2 regions of the Paenibacillus praedii genome follow, and region 2 is predicted to be linked to the other one. Evidence: riboswitches for the same ligand, from Rfam matches in the RefSeq annotation. Region 2 holds a riboswitch; the other holds the start of a gene.
What was found. A riboswitch is a leader RNA that binds a small molecule or an ion and turns the genes downstream of it on or off. The one in region 2 is predicted to bind cyclic di-GMP.

Region 1 (7,525 bases), on a different contig from region 2:
TCATTTACAAGGCTCATCTCCTTTACGAAGCAAGTGAACGAGCAAAAGCAAAAAATATTCGCTTATGAGCAGCAAATTTCGAGTGTCATAGCCAAAGCAAATGTCCAGCTAAGTACACAATAGAATAGAAAGGCAACTGCCGGACCCGTTCGTCGTTATCACAAGCGGTTTAGGACGAAAGCTTAGCTTTGAATTAACGCGGGATTGATCTTTCCTGCAAATAGTCGGAGGGAGACTTCCCCATGCTCCTCTTGAATACGCGGTGAAAATATGAAGCATCGCTATAGCCCAAATAATCGGATATTTCCGCGACAGTGAGCTGGGACTCTGTGAGCATGTAGATGGCCGTCTTCATCCTTGTTTGATGCACATACTCGCTAATCGTCTGATTCGTGACGTTTTTGAACAAGGCTGCGGCATAGTTGGGCGTTGTCTTAATGACATCGCCCAGCTCCTCCTTCGTCACCTTCTCACGATAATGCGTTTGCACGAATTGCTTCATACTATCGACGCGCCGATGCTTATCAGAGGATATCGCGCCCCGGTCCAATTCCTGGTTCAAGCCGATTAACGCCTCCATGAGAAGCGCCTCGGCCATAAGCTCATAATAGGCAGGCTTTTCCGTCCATTGGTGCAGCATACCCCGCAATCGTTCATGGATGACCTCATAGCAGCCTAACCGCCGCTTAAGCGGCTCTTGACGTTGAAGCACAGGCAGTCTGCTGTCGGCGGCGTTTAGACTGAAATTAACGATTATTTTCGTATGAACCACGGTAGGCACGCTTTTACTATAATAAGGAGTATTGTCGGGAATAAGCAGCAAATCGCCTTTTTCTAAAATAAGCTTCTCATGCTTGACCCAATAAACGCATTTTCCATAGGTCACTAGCGCAAGGTGGAAGGCCGTCCGCTTCCCAGTGACCTCTTCGTACCAATCGCTTCCTTTGTCTTGATGCATGTCTATAATGGTTATCAGAATAAACGCTCCCGTCCTCAATACTATAGTTCCTCTATTATACTATAGTTCATAGTTTCTTTCGAGAATTCGCGTTACAATGGTAAAAACGAGGAGGCCTACCTACATGCAAAAAACAAAAATCATCTGTACCATGGGACCCGCTTGCGAATCCGTTGAAACCGTCAAGGAAATGATTAAAGCTGGGATGACCGTTGGCAGATTGAATATGGCTCACGGAGAACTTGAAGATCACGTTATGCGTATGGAAAATATACGGCAAGCGGCGCGGGAGCTTAATACCTTCGTGCCGATCCTGATGGATATAAAAGGACCGGAAGTACGCATCGGCAAGCTGAAGGAAGCATCCTGCGAGCTTATAGCCGGTGAAGAACTCGTTCTAACAACGGAAGAAGTGCTTGGCGATGCCAGCCGTCTGCCGGTCAATTATGCTGAGCTGCCTTTGGTCGTCAAGCCCGGTAACCGGATTCTAATTGACGACGGTCTTGTGGATCTTACGGTGCTTTCCGTAAATGAAACCGAAGTACGCTGTCAGATTATAAGCGGCGGAACGCTGAAGCCTAGAAAGGGCGTCAACCTGCCCGGCATTAAAACGACCTTGCCTGGCGTAACGGAGCGTGACGTCATGCATATCGCATTTGGACTTAAGCACAATGTCGAAATCATCGCTGCTTCCTTCGTCCGCAAAGCAGAGGATATTTTGGAAATTCGCCGTATCCTTGAAGAATCGAATGCTGAGCATGTTCAAATCATTTCGAAAATCGAAAACGAGGAAGGCATGAGTAATATTGATGCGATTATCGAAGCCTCCGATGGGATTATGGTCGCTCGCGGCGATCTTGGCGTTGAGGTGCCGATCGAGGATGTGCCGATGATGCAGCGTGAAATGATCAGCAAATGCAACCTCGTTGGCAAACCTGTTATCGTCGCCACGCATATGCTTGAATCGATGCAGCAAAACCCTCGCCCTACTAGAGCCGAAGTAAGCGATGTCGCGAATGCGGTTATCCAAGGGGCGGACGTGGTTATGCTCTCCGGCGAGACGGCTGCCGGCAAATATCCGGTACAATCGGTACAGATGATGGCCACGATCGCAAAAAAAGCGGAATCGATGATCGACTACAAAGAGCAATTCGATAAGCGCAGAGCGAAGCAAAGCACGAATATTACAGAGGTTATTAGCCAAGGCGTCGTCAGCTCCACGCTTGAGCTGAATGCGAAAGCCATCCTTACCTTCACGGAAAGCGGATTTACGGCGCGTATGGTTTCCAAGTATCGTCCGCAAGCGCCAATTATTGCGATTACGCAGCATGATCATGTGTTGCCAAAAATTTGTCTGCTCTCCGGTGTTATACCGGTCAAAGGGGACAGCGTGTCAAGTACGGATGAAATGTTCGAGTCCGCAACGCGCAATGCCGTGCAAACCGGAATCGTTCAGTCTGGGGACACCGTTGTATTGTCAGCAGGCGTGCCGATCGGACAAGCAGGTGCGACTAATTTGATTAAAATTGCACAAGTATAAGGAATAAGAAAAGGGAGCTTAACGATAACCGTAGTTATTGTATGCTCCCTTTTCTCCATTGACTTGTAATTGGCGAAGATGCTGGGCTTCACTTCCGCATCAGATAGACTTAATTATCGTCGTCATCGTCGTCTTTCTCGAGCTCAATCTTCACTTCTTTTCCGTTTGAAAATTCGATTTCGAGCCTCAAGTCTTTAATCGCACTTTCCTCAATTTCAAAATAAGCCAGCGCTTGCTCAACAATTTCATCCTTGCTCATGTCATCCGTTATGGATACTTGCTCGAAAAATGCTGCAATAGCCCGTAACGCATTGGCTCCGGATAGCTTTTGGCTATCGAGCTCCATTTTCGCTTCGGACTTTCCATCATCATATTTGTACTCAGCCTTAAGCTTTTGGCCGCTCCATAGCTCAGCTTTCAGCTTAAATTCATCGATTCCATAAAGGTTTTCTTCTTCGGCTGACTCTTCATCATTTTCCACTTCGAATTCTATTTTCTTTCCATTCGAAAACCTTATTTCGATCTCGAATTCTTTAAATCCGTTATCAGCTACTTCAAGCGCTGTAAAAATTTGCGACTGTATATCGTCTCTGGACATTTCTGGCGTCAGCATGACAGCCGCAAAGAAGGCTTCCAGCTGCTGAATCGCTTCCGGCCCTTTCAATTTCTCTTTATCGCCATCGACCTTTATTTCAACCTCGGCTTTTGGCTTGCCGTTTTTATTTTCATATTCCAATTTCAAGCCGTTATCCTCATCTATCTCAAGCTCTAATTCAAATTCACGAATGCCCGCAGTCGTTTCATTGACAAGCTCTTTATCGATAAAGCTGGCTTTCAGAACGGCGCCATTCTCTACTGTCAGCGATACAGCATCGCCAATGATGAGCCCGGACGCTGGAATAAACCGATCATAAAACGGAACCGGCAATTCAGCTGAAATCGAATAGACAAGCGCATCTCCATTAAAACTTTCAATTGCAATAGAGCCGTAAGTGCTTGAACCCGCTGCAGCATCCGCAGGTTGATTGCCGCCGAATTGAAGCGCTGTAATTTTTCCAGCTACTGTGATCGCTCCGGATTGCTCCAGCAGATTGTCGTTTGTTCTGACCAGCAGCGTGGCCAGTTCTGCGCGGGTTACGTTCCGGTTCGGCTTAAAGGTTTCATCCGGGTAGCCGGCAATTACACCTTGCTCCACAGCCATATTCACATAGCCAATCGCGCCGGCTGGAATATCCTTCACGTCCTTGAAATCAGGCACGACGGTCATTTGAGCAAGCGCTTCCTTCTCAAGGCCGAGCGCTTTCACCAATAGAGCGGACACCCATATGCGGCTCGCCGGTTTACTTGGATCAAGCTTGGACTCCGACGTAGAGAACAGCCCTTGCTCTAGAGCAACAATGACGTAGCCTTTCGCCCATTTATATTGCTGATCAATCATCGACGCATCGGCAAAATGAAGCCTCTCATTGGCGGGTTTCGCTTTCGCTTCCTCCTCCAAGCCCATTAGCCGGACAGCCGTCACGACAGCTTCAACGCGGCTGACGAACTGATTAGGACGGAAGCTTCCGTCTTCATAGCCTGACAAAATATTTTGGGATTTCATAAGTCCAATGGATTCCATAGCCCAGCCTGCTTCAGCAGCGTCATTAAATTCCAGCTTTAGCTCCTCACGCTGCTCTTCGGATACCTGCTCATCAGGCTCTGCCGCAAAGCCCTGTCCTGCAAAGGAAAGCAGCAGCATGGCGACGATCAATAAACTACTCCATAGACGAAGCTTTTTCAAATGTAGACATCTCCTCATTTTCATATTAAATGAACTAGTTTCTTGTAATGATGCCCTCTTTAATAAACTGTTGAATGGTGTTGACCGGGATACCCGTCATTCTATGTACCTCTATTAGAGATGGCTTTGAATGCGTCCTCAAGTAAGTTTTCACTCGCTCAATATCGTCTCTTTGCCCTTCCATGCATCCCTCGCAAAAAAATGACTGTCTATTCAGCATGACTTGCCCGCATTTCGTGCAGTTTGATAGACCCAACTGTGTGCGCTTCCTTTCTTGTGAGATTTCGAAAAGGCCTAACACAAAAAAACTTATCCCGGCTGCAGATGGATAAGCTCGCATGAATACAGCTTATTCCGGCAACTGGCTGGCATAGTTTAACACTTTAGCCCCTGTAGCTTTGCGTCATTACCTTTCGATAACTTTGCCTTTTTCAAATTTTTGAAAAAATAATTCTACTTCATTATATCAATATACTATTATTATACAAGTTTCGATATATTTCGACATAATTCTTCCATATCCTTCACTTTAGTTACAGCATAAAAAAGCCGGCCTGAGCAGGTCGGCTCTACTACAATTTCAGTGCATTATATCATATCAAGAGGCACTTTTCTGGACGGTTTAGGATATACCTCATCAAGTCTGCGCAAATCCTCTTCCGATAGCTCGATTAAGGCTGTGGCTGCATTTTGAAGAACATGCTCTTCCGTCGATGCTTTCGGTATTGCGATTACATTCTCGTGACGAATTGTCCAAGCAAGCATAAGCTGAAGCGGTGTAACTCCATGGCTGTCCGCAATGTCTATCACCGCTTCGTTATGAGTCAGTCCTTGTCTTAAGGACCCTGCCTGCGCCATCGGACTGTACGCCATAACGGGGATATGCCGCTCGCTCAGCCAAGGGAGCAAATCATATTCAATCCCTCTGGAGCCAAGATGATACAGCACTTGGTTCACTGCGCAGTGAGTGCCGGCCGCTAAGGAAGTCAGCTCCTTCATGTCGGGTTTATCGAAGTTCGAAACGCCCCAGCGCTTGATTTTTCCTGACGCCACTAACCGTTCCATCCCTTCTATCGTTTCGCTTAACGGCACGCTTCCTCTCCAGTGAAGCAGATAAAGATCCAGATAATCGGTCCGCAGTCTCTTTAGGCTTGCATCGCAGCTTCTAACGATCCGCTCTAGTCCCGCATTATGGGGGTACACCTTAGAAACGAGAAACACATCATCCCTAATTCCTTGAATCGCCTCGCCAACTCTATCCTCGGACCGGCCTTCGCCATACATTTCCGCAGTATCGATCAAGGACATCCCCAGTTCCACGCCCAGCCTAAGCGTGCGAATTTCATCCGCTTTCTTGGCCGGGTCATCCCCTATATACCAAGTACCTTGACCGAGCCTAGGCAGCTCCATGCCATCCGGCAGCTTAACTTTGCGTTCTGACAGCGTCTTTTGGATTCGGCTCTTGATTTCATTGTTCATTTCAGGCATTTTTTCAAGCTCCTTATTTTATTATTATTGTTTTTTCCTCCTTATGGAGGACGGCAGGTTCATTTGTTCTCTGTACTTAGTCACCGTTCTGCGTGAGATCAGCAAGCCCTCGCTTTGCAGCAGCGATGCGATTTGCTGATCGGATAATGGCGAGGCTTCCTTCTCTGCTGAGATATATTCACGAATTCGATCCTTCATATAAATCGATGAAATCATTGACCCATCAGCATGTTTTATAGAAGAGGAGAAGAAATGCTTAAGCTCGAACAGTCCCCACGGCGTTCGAATATACTTATGGCTTATGGTACGGCTTACCGTTGATTCATGCACGTGCAGCACCTCGGCGATTTGCTTCATGGTCATTGGACGTATATGAACGGAGCCTTTCTCACAAAACTCCGGCTGCAGCTCGAAAATAACGCCGGACACCTTCAGCAGTGTCGCCTTTCTTCGCTCGATACTGTCGATTAACCCTTTTGCCGCATGCCAGTTTTTTTTCAAATAGCGCTGGATATCCTTCGAAGCATCCTGCTTCATTATGCTCAAATAAGAACTGCTTAATGTGATCTCTGGAAGAAAACTATTTATAAGGAATACTTTGCATTTCCCTTCCATATGCACAAGCTGAAGATCAGGCATAATATATTGCGGCTTCTCCCTGCCGTATAAAGCTCCTGGCTTCGGATTGAGCGACTTTATCTTCTCAATGGCGGCATTAATTTCCGCAGCCTCTGTTTCGTATTTCTCCGCCAGCAATCGCAGCTTACCTTCCGCGATTTGGAGCAAATCATGCTGGACAAGGTTAATAACTAAGGGATCGGAATCCTGTTGATGCCGCAATTGAAGGATCAGGCATTCTGCTAATGTTGAAGCCCCCACACCGTACGGCTCTAAGCCTTGTATGACGCCGACTGCCTCGCTTGCCTGCTTTATCGAAGCGCCTGTTAAAGCGGAAATCTCATCTTTGTCATATAAAAGATAGCCCTTTTCGTCCAGATTGCCGATGATCCATTTGCACAAGGCCAGAACCGTACGGTCAAGCTTCATGTAAGTAAGCTGCTCAACCAATACCGACTCTAACGCGGGCTCGCTTGGATGGTCGACGTTTAGCCACCAATCTTGTCCGGAGCTTCTTGCTTGATGGCCGGAGAAATCCTTAGCGGGCTGAAGCTCGATAAAAGGGTTATCCATTGATTGCTGCTTGATAAGCTCGCTCAAATCCAAGGCGGACATTTGCAGGACTTCCATGGACTGCCGCATCTGAGGGGTAAGCAGCAGCTTCTGTTCCTGCAGGGCGGTCAATGAGATTTCCATGTGCATTCCCCCTGGCTTTTTCGTTGTAAACGCTCTCTATTACTATGTATTATACCTGAATCCATGACAAGTACTCTGTGTTATCTATGTGTGTAGTGTTATCTATGTGTATAGTGTTAGCTCTATACCTTGTTGGATCACCCAATTAGTCGGATTCCTGGATCGTCTGTTTCATAATGTCATAGTTGATAGCACTGTCTCATTTTGATGCGGATGCCCAGCACTCCTGCCATACCGGACATCAAGTAGATGAGAATTTTCAAACTCAAAACAAATTGACCTACTTGTACCGTATACATCAATCGGCTCCTTATTAGCTTATACCTGTGATCCGACCCTCGGCCGGGTTTACCGGCTTTTTACCAGCAGCTCAACTGCATCTTGAACCAATTTGTTCGTGTCTCTGCCCGCCGATTGTTCCTCAAGAAGGCATTGCTGCAAG
Region 2 (7,525 bases):
CAAAGTTAGACGAGCTGCCTTGCGTCAAAATCGTATAAGCGATAATGGCGTTAAGACTCTCAAATATGGCCATGCCTAACCATAGGACAGACCAGTAGCGCTTTGCCGCTCGATTGATAGCCGCATTGATATCTTGATTATCGCTGTAGATTTTCATATTCATATTGCGAAAAGCTCCATAAATGCCGAATAGAACGATCGTCATGATGAGTGAAGCGACTCCGGTCATTTTTAACAGCAGGTTGGCATTGGAAATAGAAGCGATAATCAGGCTCATAGAAATTAAAGCAGGAATTAAAAACCAGTGTGGAGAGATGACCCCGGCTTTTTTCAACAGGTTGATCTTAGTATCAATACGGACGATGCGCTTTTCTCCGACAAACCAGTCCTTTTCTCTTTTGAGGGCGGTGGTCAGGCGATGAAATTTGTTGAACGGAAGCTTGGCGGTGTAGAGAAATGCTGCAAACCATATAAACGTATAGATAAAGGCCATAGAGAAGTAGTCCGCGAGCAAAAATAGAGGTGTGATGCTAACAAAGGCAATAATACCGAATCGTGTATAAGCGCGCTTGTAATCAGACTTCAGCTGTTTAATGGAAGCATCCTCCAAGGCGTGCGATGGGAGCGTAACGCCAAACAAAATGGAGCTGCCCGTCCTTGCTTGATTCAGATAAAGGACAAGAATGATAATGTAAGCAATTACGGTTGGTATAATTAGCATCAGATTGTTCATTAAAAGTAATTCCTCCTATTCAGGTAAGGGGTGGTTTTTAACGGCAGCTGCTGCAAAAATGCTGGAGCAAATAAACATGAATTCCTCGCGTCCGACTCCTTTAAGACAAGCCTCTGAAATAACTAGCGTTAAATCGCGTTCCAGCTTCGCATTGAAATCAGAATTTCTGATGCATTCCGTCGCCACCTTGGCGCCGTGTCTGCGATCGATGGAGATGAAGCCTTCGTTTTTCAAAATGGTATAGGCCTTGTTGACGGTCATGGCATTCACGTCCAAATCATCTGCCAGCTGTCTTACCGTCGGTAGTTTCTCCCCGTGGACCAATCCGCCTACGCCAATTCCGATGACGATTTGGTTTCGAAGCTGAACGTAGATTGGAATTTCGCTATTATAGTCTAATGTAATAATCATCGGATCACCTCTTGCAATAAAGTATTGTTTGTATTGCAGATAATAATACAAATAAAATAGGATGTCAAAAATCCAGCTGGAAAATTTGGACAGACTATGTCATCTAAAGCTATAATAAACGAGGGTGCTCAAGCACATTGTATGAGAAAAATAGAAGAACAATCCTATAAATAACTTCAAGGAGCAGCTAATATGATACGATTTGGTGTGATCGGAACGAACTGGATTACGGAAGCATTTATTGATGCGGCACGCGAGGTGGAGGGCTTCGCTTTAAAGGCGGTTTATTCACGTAAAGAGGAGACAGCAAGCGCATTTGCCTCCAAGCACGGTATCGCTCATATTTTTACAGATGTAGAGGAGATGGCTGCAAGCGGTGAGATCGATGCTGTATATATTGCAAGCCCGAACTCCTTCCATAAGGATCATGCGATTGCCTGCATGAATAAAGGCATTCACGTGCTGTGCGAGAAGCCGATGGCTTCGAATGTGAACGAGATGCGTCAAATGATCGCTGCCGCACAAGCGAACGGCGTATTGTTGATGGAGGCACTCAAATCAACGCTGCTTCCCAGCTTTAAAGCCATTGAACAAAATGTGCAAAAGCTAGGTACGGTGCGTCGATATTTTGCGAGCTATTGCCAGTACTCCTCGAGATATGACGCATACAAGTCCGGTACGGTGCTCAATGCGTTTAATCCGGCTTTTTCGAATGGGGCCTTGATGGATCTGGGCGTTTATTGTATCTACCCGCTGGTGGCGCTGTTCGGCAAGCCGGACGTTATCAAAGCAACCGGTGTCATACTCGAATCCGGCGTCGATGGGGAGGGAAGCATCGTGCTGCAATATAAGAGTATGGATGCAGTCATTATGTATTCGAAGATTACACACTCCTTGATTCCTTCAGAGATCCAAGGGGAAAATGGCAGTATGGTTATTGACAAGATCAGTGAAGCTGGAAAGGTCGAAATTCAATATCGGAACGGAACGATTGAAGATATTTCACAGCCTATGGGCAGTAAATTGATGTACTACGAGGCTAAGGAGTTTATTGAGCTAATTCAGGCTGGTAAAACGGAGTCTTCGGTAAATACCTTTCAAAATTCGATAGCCACGATGGAAATTATGGACGAGGCAAGAAGACAGATCGGACTGGTGTATCCAGCAGATTCTGTTGTATTGTAATCATTCGACCGATGGAATGGATTTTTTCATCGCCCCCATTTTCCGGAGTCAGTTGTATCGCTATCTCACCTTAATGCCTGACCATGGACGATAACGTCGGTGGTCTTTTTTTTTACAAATTAAGTGGAGAGGGAGTGGAATTTATGTATCACGAGCTTTATGGGACAGCTTGTTTTTTGGTTAAAAATTTATACCTAATTACTTGAAATTTGGTTATGGAATACTTGAAGATTTTATGGAATAATTAATTAAGATTAAAGTCCTTGTTAAGAGCAAAATTGTCGAAAGCAACGACGCAAAGCCAACAGGCCTAATAGGTATTTCTTAAGGTGACCGGGTTATCGAAGGATGAATAACGATTATTGCAGTTATTGCTGGATTAACTCTTCCTCCAAACATCAGGTTGACGCATATTTTATACATAGGAAGGGAACTCGAAAAGTGGAACAAAATATTATGCGTCAAACGGGCAGCGACAACCGGTTTGAGGTTGTTCAGAAAATAGCCAATTTGGGTTATTGGGAATTTGATCATGTGCGGCAGAAGGCTTCATGGTCCCATCAAATGTTTGTTATTTGTGGAATTGACAATGACTTCCCCGTGAGTGAGGAGGCTTTCTTCGGTCTGATATATACTGAAGACCGCGATCGCGTACTCCAAAATTTCAAGTTATCCCTTGAAACGAAAGAAACTCTCGATAGCGAGTTTCGGATTGTCCGTCCAAATGGAGAGATGCGAGACGTGTTGTCTCACATCAGCCACGTCAAGGATGCTAATGATGAAGTAACAATCACAATCGGAACGATACAGGATGTAACCGAAGGCAAGAGATTGCAGCATCGTTTAACTGTAGAAGAGCAAAACTATAAATCATTATTCGAAAATAATCCAAACGCTGTCTTTTCGTTTGACTTGGATGGTCGTTTTTTGTCGTGCAATTCTGCTCTTGAGAAAATGTTCGGCTATAGCAAAGAGGAAATTATAGGCGGCAGCTTTCATCATTTTGTTGCTGAAGAAAGCCTCGAGATGACCATTCATCAATTTGAGGAATCCGTGAGGACACGCGCTCCGCTAAACTATGACACGACCGGCGTCACCAAGGATGGCGAGATTATAGAGGTAAATGTGACGAATATTCCGATGATAATCAACGATGAATTAATCGGAATTTACGGCATTGCTAAGGACATTACGCAACAGAAGCTGGTAGAGCGTTCTCTTAGAGAAGCGGAAATGAAATATCGAAGCATCGTAGAGCAATCGCTCGTAGGCATTTTTATCGCGCAGAAGGATCGGTTTGTTTATACGAATAAGCAGTTGGACATTATGATGGGTTATGACACATTAATAGGTTTATCGGTTATTGAAATGATTCATAGCAATGACCGGAAATCGATAGCTGGCCAGATATCGGAGCTAGGGGTAGGTGAGTCATTAACGGATCTGTGTCATCGGGTAATAAGGCGGAATGGAAGTATTATCATTTGCGAGGTTCATTATAAGTGCATAACTCACCTGGGTGAGAGAGCTATCATCGGAACCGTATTGGATATTACCGATCGGAGCAAGACGGAGGAGCAGAACCATTATCTCGCTTATCACGATTATTTGACGCAGCTTCCTAATCGGAGGATGTTCGAGGAGGAGCTCGAGAAGCAGCTTAAAATCTGTGAAGTTTACAATCAAAAGCTAGCTGTTCTATTGCTTGATCTGGATCGGTTTAAATATATCAATGATACATTAGGACATCCGATAGGAGATACATTGCTGAAGCGAATAGCCGATAGGTTGAAAGGCTTTTCGAGTAACGGTAAAATAGCTTACCGTCTCGGTGGAGATGAGTTCGCCATCGTCATAACTGATTTTCATATGCAAAGTGAAGTGACGGCTATTGTCAATGCTGCCATTCAGTTAATTAAGGAGCCCTTCCTTGTAGAGGGATTCGAGCTTAATCTTACCGTCAGTGTCGGCATTAGTCAGTCGCCTGAGGATGGACAATCTGTTGAAAGCCTGATGAAAAATGCGGACACGGCCTTGTATTATGCCAAGTCAAGCGGAAGAGACCAGTCCCAGAGCTACTCTTCTTCATTAAACGTACAGACATTTAAGCTGTTTGCTCTAAGCAACGACCTGCGAAAAGCGCTAGCTAAGGGTGAGCTTTACCTGCAGTACATGCCAAGGGTGCAATCGCATTCGATGAAAATTGTTGGAGTCGAGGCATTGCTGCGTTGGAATCATCCGGACTGGGGACAGGTATCACCTGCGGAATTTATTCCGATCGCGGAGGAAACGGGGCTAATCGTTCCGATCGGTGAGTGGGTACTGCGCGAAGCGTGCAAGCAGTGCAGGAAATGGAAAAGTATGGGGCTGCCCGCGATCACCGTATCCGTGAACTTTTCTGTGAAACAGCTGCTGCAGCAAAATATATTGCAGATCATTGACCAAGTCATTGAGGAAACTGGCTTTTCTCCTGATCGCTTGGAAATTGAAATTACGGAAAGCTCTTTTATTAGCAATGAGAAGGTCATAACAGAGCTTTTGGTTGAATTGAGGAAACGAAAGATTAAAGTTTCGCTCGATGATTTTGGAACAGGCTATTCCTCACTTTACTTGCTTAAGCAATTGAGTCTGGATACGATTAAGATTGACCGCTCCTTTGTTGAGGAGATGCTTGCGGAGCAATCTAACAAATTTATTATTCAAAGCATTATACAGTTAGCGCTAGGATTGAACATGCAGGTCGTAGCAGAGGGCGTTGAGACAGAAGAGCAGTTCAACTATTTACGTGAGCTGCGTTGTGATGAAATACAAGGTTATTACTTTAGCAGACCAGTTAATCCGGAGGTTATTGTGGAATATTTAAAAGATAACTCCCGTTTAATGCCGGCTGCGCTTTTGCGTAAAAAAGTGCCGATCATCAATCGCCGAAAATACTTTCGAATCGAGCTAGAGTACAGTATCATTGCTGAAATGACGATTTCGATGTTCAAAGGAAGAAGGGTGAGTCTTGGAAGCACAGAAGTATTTGTCGTGAATATCGGTTCTGGCGGTCTTCGATTTATGGTCGGTGTTAAGCTGCCGGTAAACAGCGATATTTTATTGAAGTTTAAGACTCAAATCATGAATCAAATGTATGAAATACATGGCTTTATTGTCTGGACAAATGAAATAGACGATAAGATTTATGAATATGGGGTGCAATTTCAAATGAAGGAAGTTGAGCATGCAGAGCTGGTCAATGGACTGAATATATTGGCGATTAAGCAGCTCGAGGGCATCCTGCCGCAAACGCAAAATGATATAGGTGACCCGGTGCTGCGTATAAAGGAGCTGCAAAGGCTGAAATAAGTGAACTTCATAGAGATAGGAAATAAAGCATCCTGCAATCGGCATCGACCGGCAGCGGGATGCTTTGTTTTTTTTGCCAAAATCAGTTTTGTCGCATCGGCCAATGGGTAATAGGAAATAGTAGTAAATGTAAAGGAGGGGATTCGCGTTGAAATTAACGCCTGAGCAGCGCATTCAACTGCATGGCTTCAATAATTTGACGAAGTCACTGAGCTTCAACATGTATGACATCTGTTATACGAGAACGAGGGAAGAGCGCGAAGCATATCTCGCTTACATTGACGAGCAGTATAACTCAGACAGGCTGACGAAAATTTTGAACGGGGTGTCGGATATTATAGGGGCCCACGTGCTTAATATAGCGAAGCAGGATTACATTCCGCAGGGCGCGAGCGTGACTCTGCTCGTATCGGAGGGACCCGTCGATGAGGCGCCTACGGAATCTTTTGAAGAGTCTCCTGGCCCCTTGCCTGATTCAGTCGTTATGCATTTGGATAAAAGTCATATAACGGTACATACTTACCCGGAATATCACCCGAATGAAGGAATCAGCACGTTTCGAGCTGACATCGACGTATCGACTTGCGGTGAGATTTCACCGCTTAAGGCGCTCAACTACTTGATTCATTCGTTCGATACGGACATTATGACGATTGATTACCGGGTGCGCGGCTTCACGCGCGACATTAGCGGCCATAAGCTGTTTATCGATCATGACATCAATTCGATTCAGAACTATATTCCGAAGGAAGATTGCATCCTCTATGACATGATCGACGTTAATATTTACCAGGAGAACATTTTCCACACGAAATGTAAGCTAAAGCGGTTCGATTTGAACAATTATTTGTTTGGGTATACGAAGGATACATTGTCCGAGCAGGAGCAAGAGGAAATTACGAGAAGTCTGAAAACTGAGATGGACGAAATCTTTTACGGAAAAAATATAAGGAGCTGATCCCATTATGCCGAGCACTTCCACGAAGAAGCAGGTAAATCCGCCGCAGCATCAGAATCATCAGCCAGGTTATGAATCGGAAATGAAGCCGCTGCCGGTCTATGAAACGGAAACGTATAAAGCGGCTGGCAAGCTGAAGGGGAAAACAGCGATTATTACGGGCGGCGACAGCGGAATTGGCCGTGCGGTTGCCGTTGCATACGCGAAGGAAGGCGCGGACGTTGCCATTGTTTATTTGAATGAGCATGAGGACGCGAAGGCTACGAAGGAAGCGGTAGAGAAGGCGGGAGCGAAATGCATGCTCATTGCTGGAGATATCGGGGAGGAAGGCTTCTGCAAGAGTGTAGTCGACCAAACGGTTACGGCATTCGGCAAGCTGGATATCCTTGTGAATAACGCGGCGGAGCAGCATCCGCAGCAGAAGCTTGAGGATATTACCTCTGAGCAGTTGATCGCTACGTTCCGGACGAACGTATTCAGCATGTTTTATCTTACCATTGTTGCCCTTCCGCATTTGAAGGAGTCCAGCGCGATTATTAATACAGCTTCGATTACGGCATATCGAGGAAATCCATCGTTGATTGATTACTCGGCAACCAAAGGCGCAATCGTCTCGTTTACACGAGCTCTTGCGGTTAATGTAGCCGGGCAGGGCATCCGGGTTAACGGAGTAGCACCAGGTCCGATTTGGACGCCTCTTATTCCTTCGACCTTCGATGAGCAGGCTGTAGCTACATTCGGCTCCGACACGCCGATGATGCGGCCGGGCCAGCCGCATGAGCTGGCGGCCGCCTACGTCTATTTGGCTTGTGAGGATTCAAGCTATATGACGGGTCAGTTTCTTCATATTAATGGCGGAGAAGTCGTTAATGGTTAATTGTCAGCTCACA

Region 1: linked by a shared signal. The riboswitch ahead of ACO9K6_RS15685 (S-layer homology domain-containing protein) and the one ahead of ACO9K6_RS12690 (EAL domain-containing protein) in region 2 are both predicted to bind cyclic di-GMP.

The regions. Positions count from the first base shown of each region.
Region 1 is NZ_JBMWAM010000017.1:77,927-85,451, reverse strand. It holds gene ACO9K6_RS15700 (hypothetical protein) at 1-123, shown strand, start outside; gene ACO9K6_RS15695 (AraC family transcriptional regulator) at 194-976, opposite strand; gene pyk (pyruvate kinase) at 1,083-2,498, shown strand; gene ACO9K6_RS15685 (S-layer homology domain-containing protein) at 2,608-4,281, opposite strand; cyclic di-GMP riboswitch class I at 4,635-4,718, opposite strand; gene ACO9K6_RS15680 (aldo/keto reductase) at 4,870-5,769, opposite strand; gene rpoN (RNA polymerase factor sigma-54) at 5,794-7,083, opposite strand; gene ACO9K6_RS15670 (metal-sensitive transcriptional regulator) at 7,432-7,525, opposite strand, start outside.
Region 2 is NZ_JBMWAM010000012.1:1,774-9,298, forward strand. It holds gene ACO9K6_RS12675 (DUF5808 domain-containing protein) at 1-733, opposite strand, end outside; gene ACO9K6_RS12680 (GntR family transcriptional regulator) at 749-1,144, opposite strand; gene ACO9K6_RS12685 (Gfo/Idh/MocA family protein) at 1,337-2,329, shown strand; cyclic di-GMP riboswitch class I at 2,591-2,675, shown strand; gene ACO9K6_RS12690 (EAL domain-containing protein) at 2,771-5,677, shown strand; gene speD (adenosylmethionine decarboxylase) at 5,826-6,635, shown strand; gene ACO9K6_RS12700 (SDR family oxidoreductase) at 6,643-7,512, shown strand.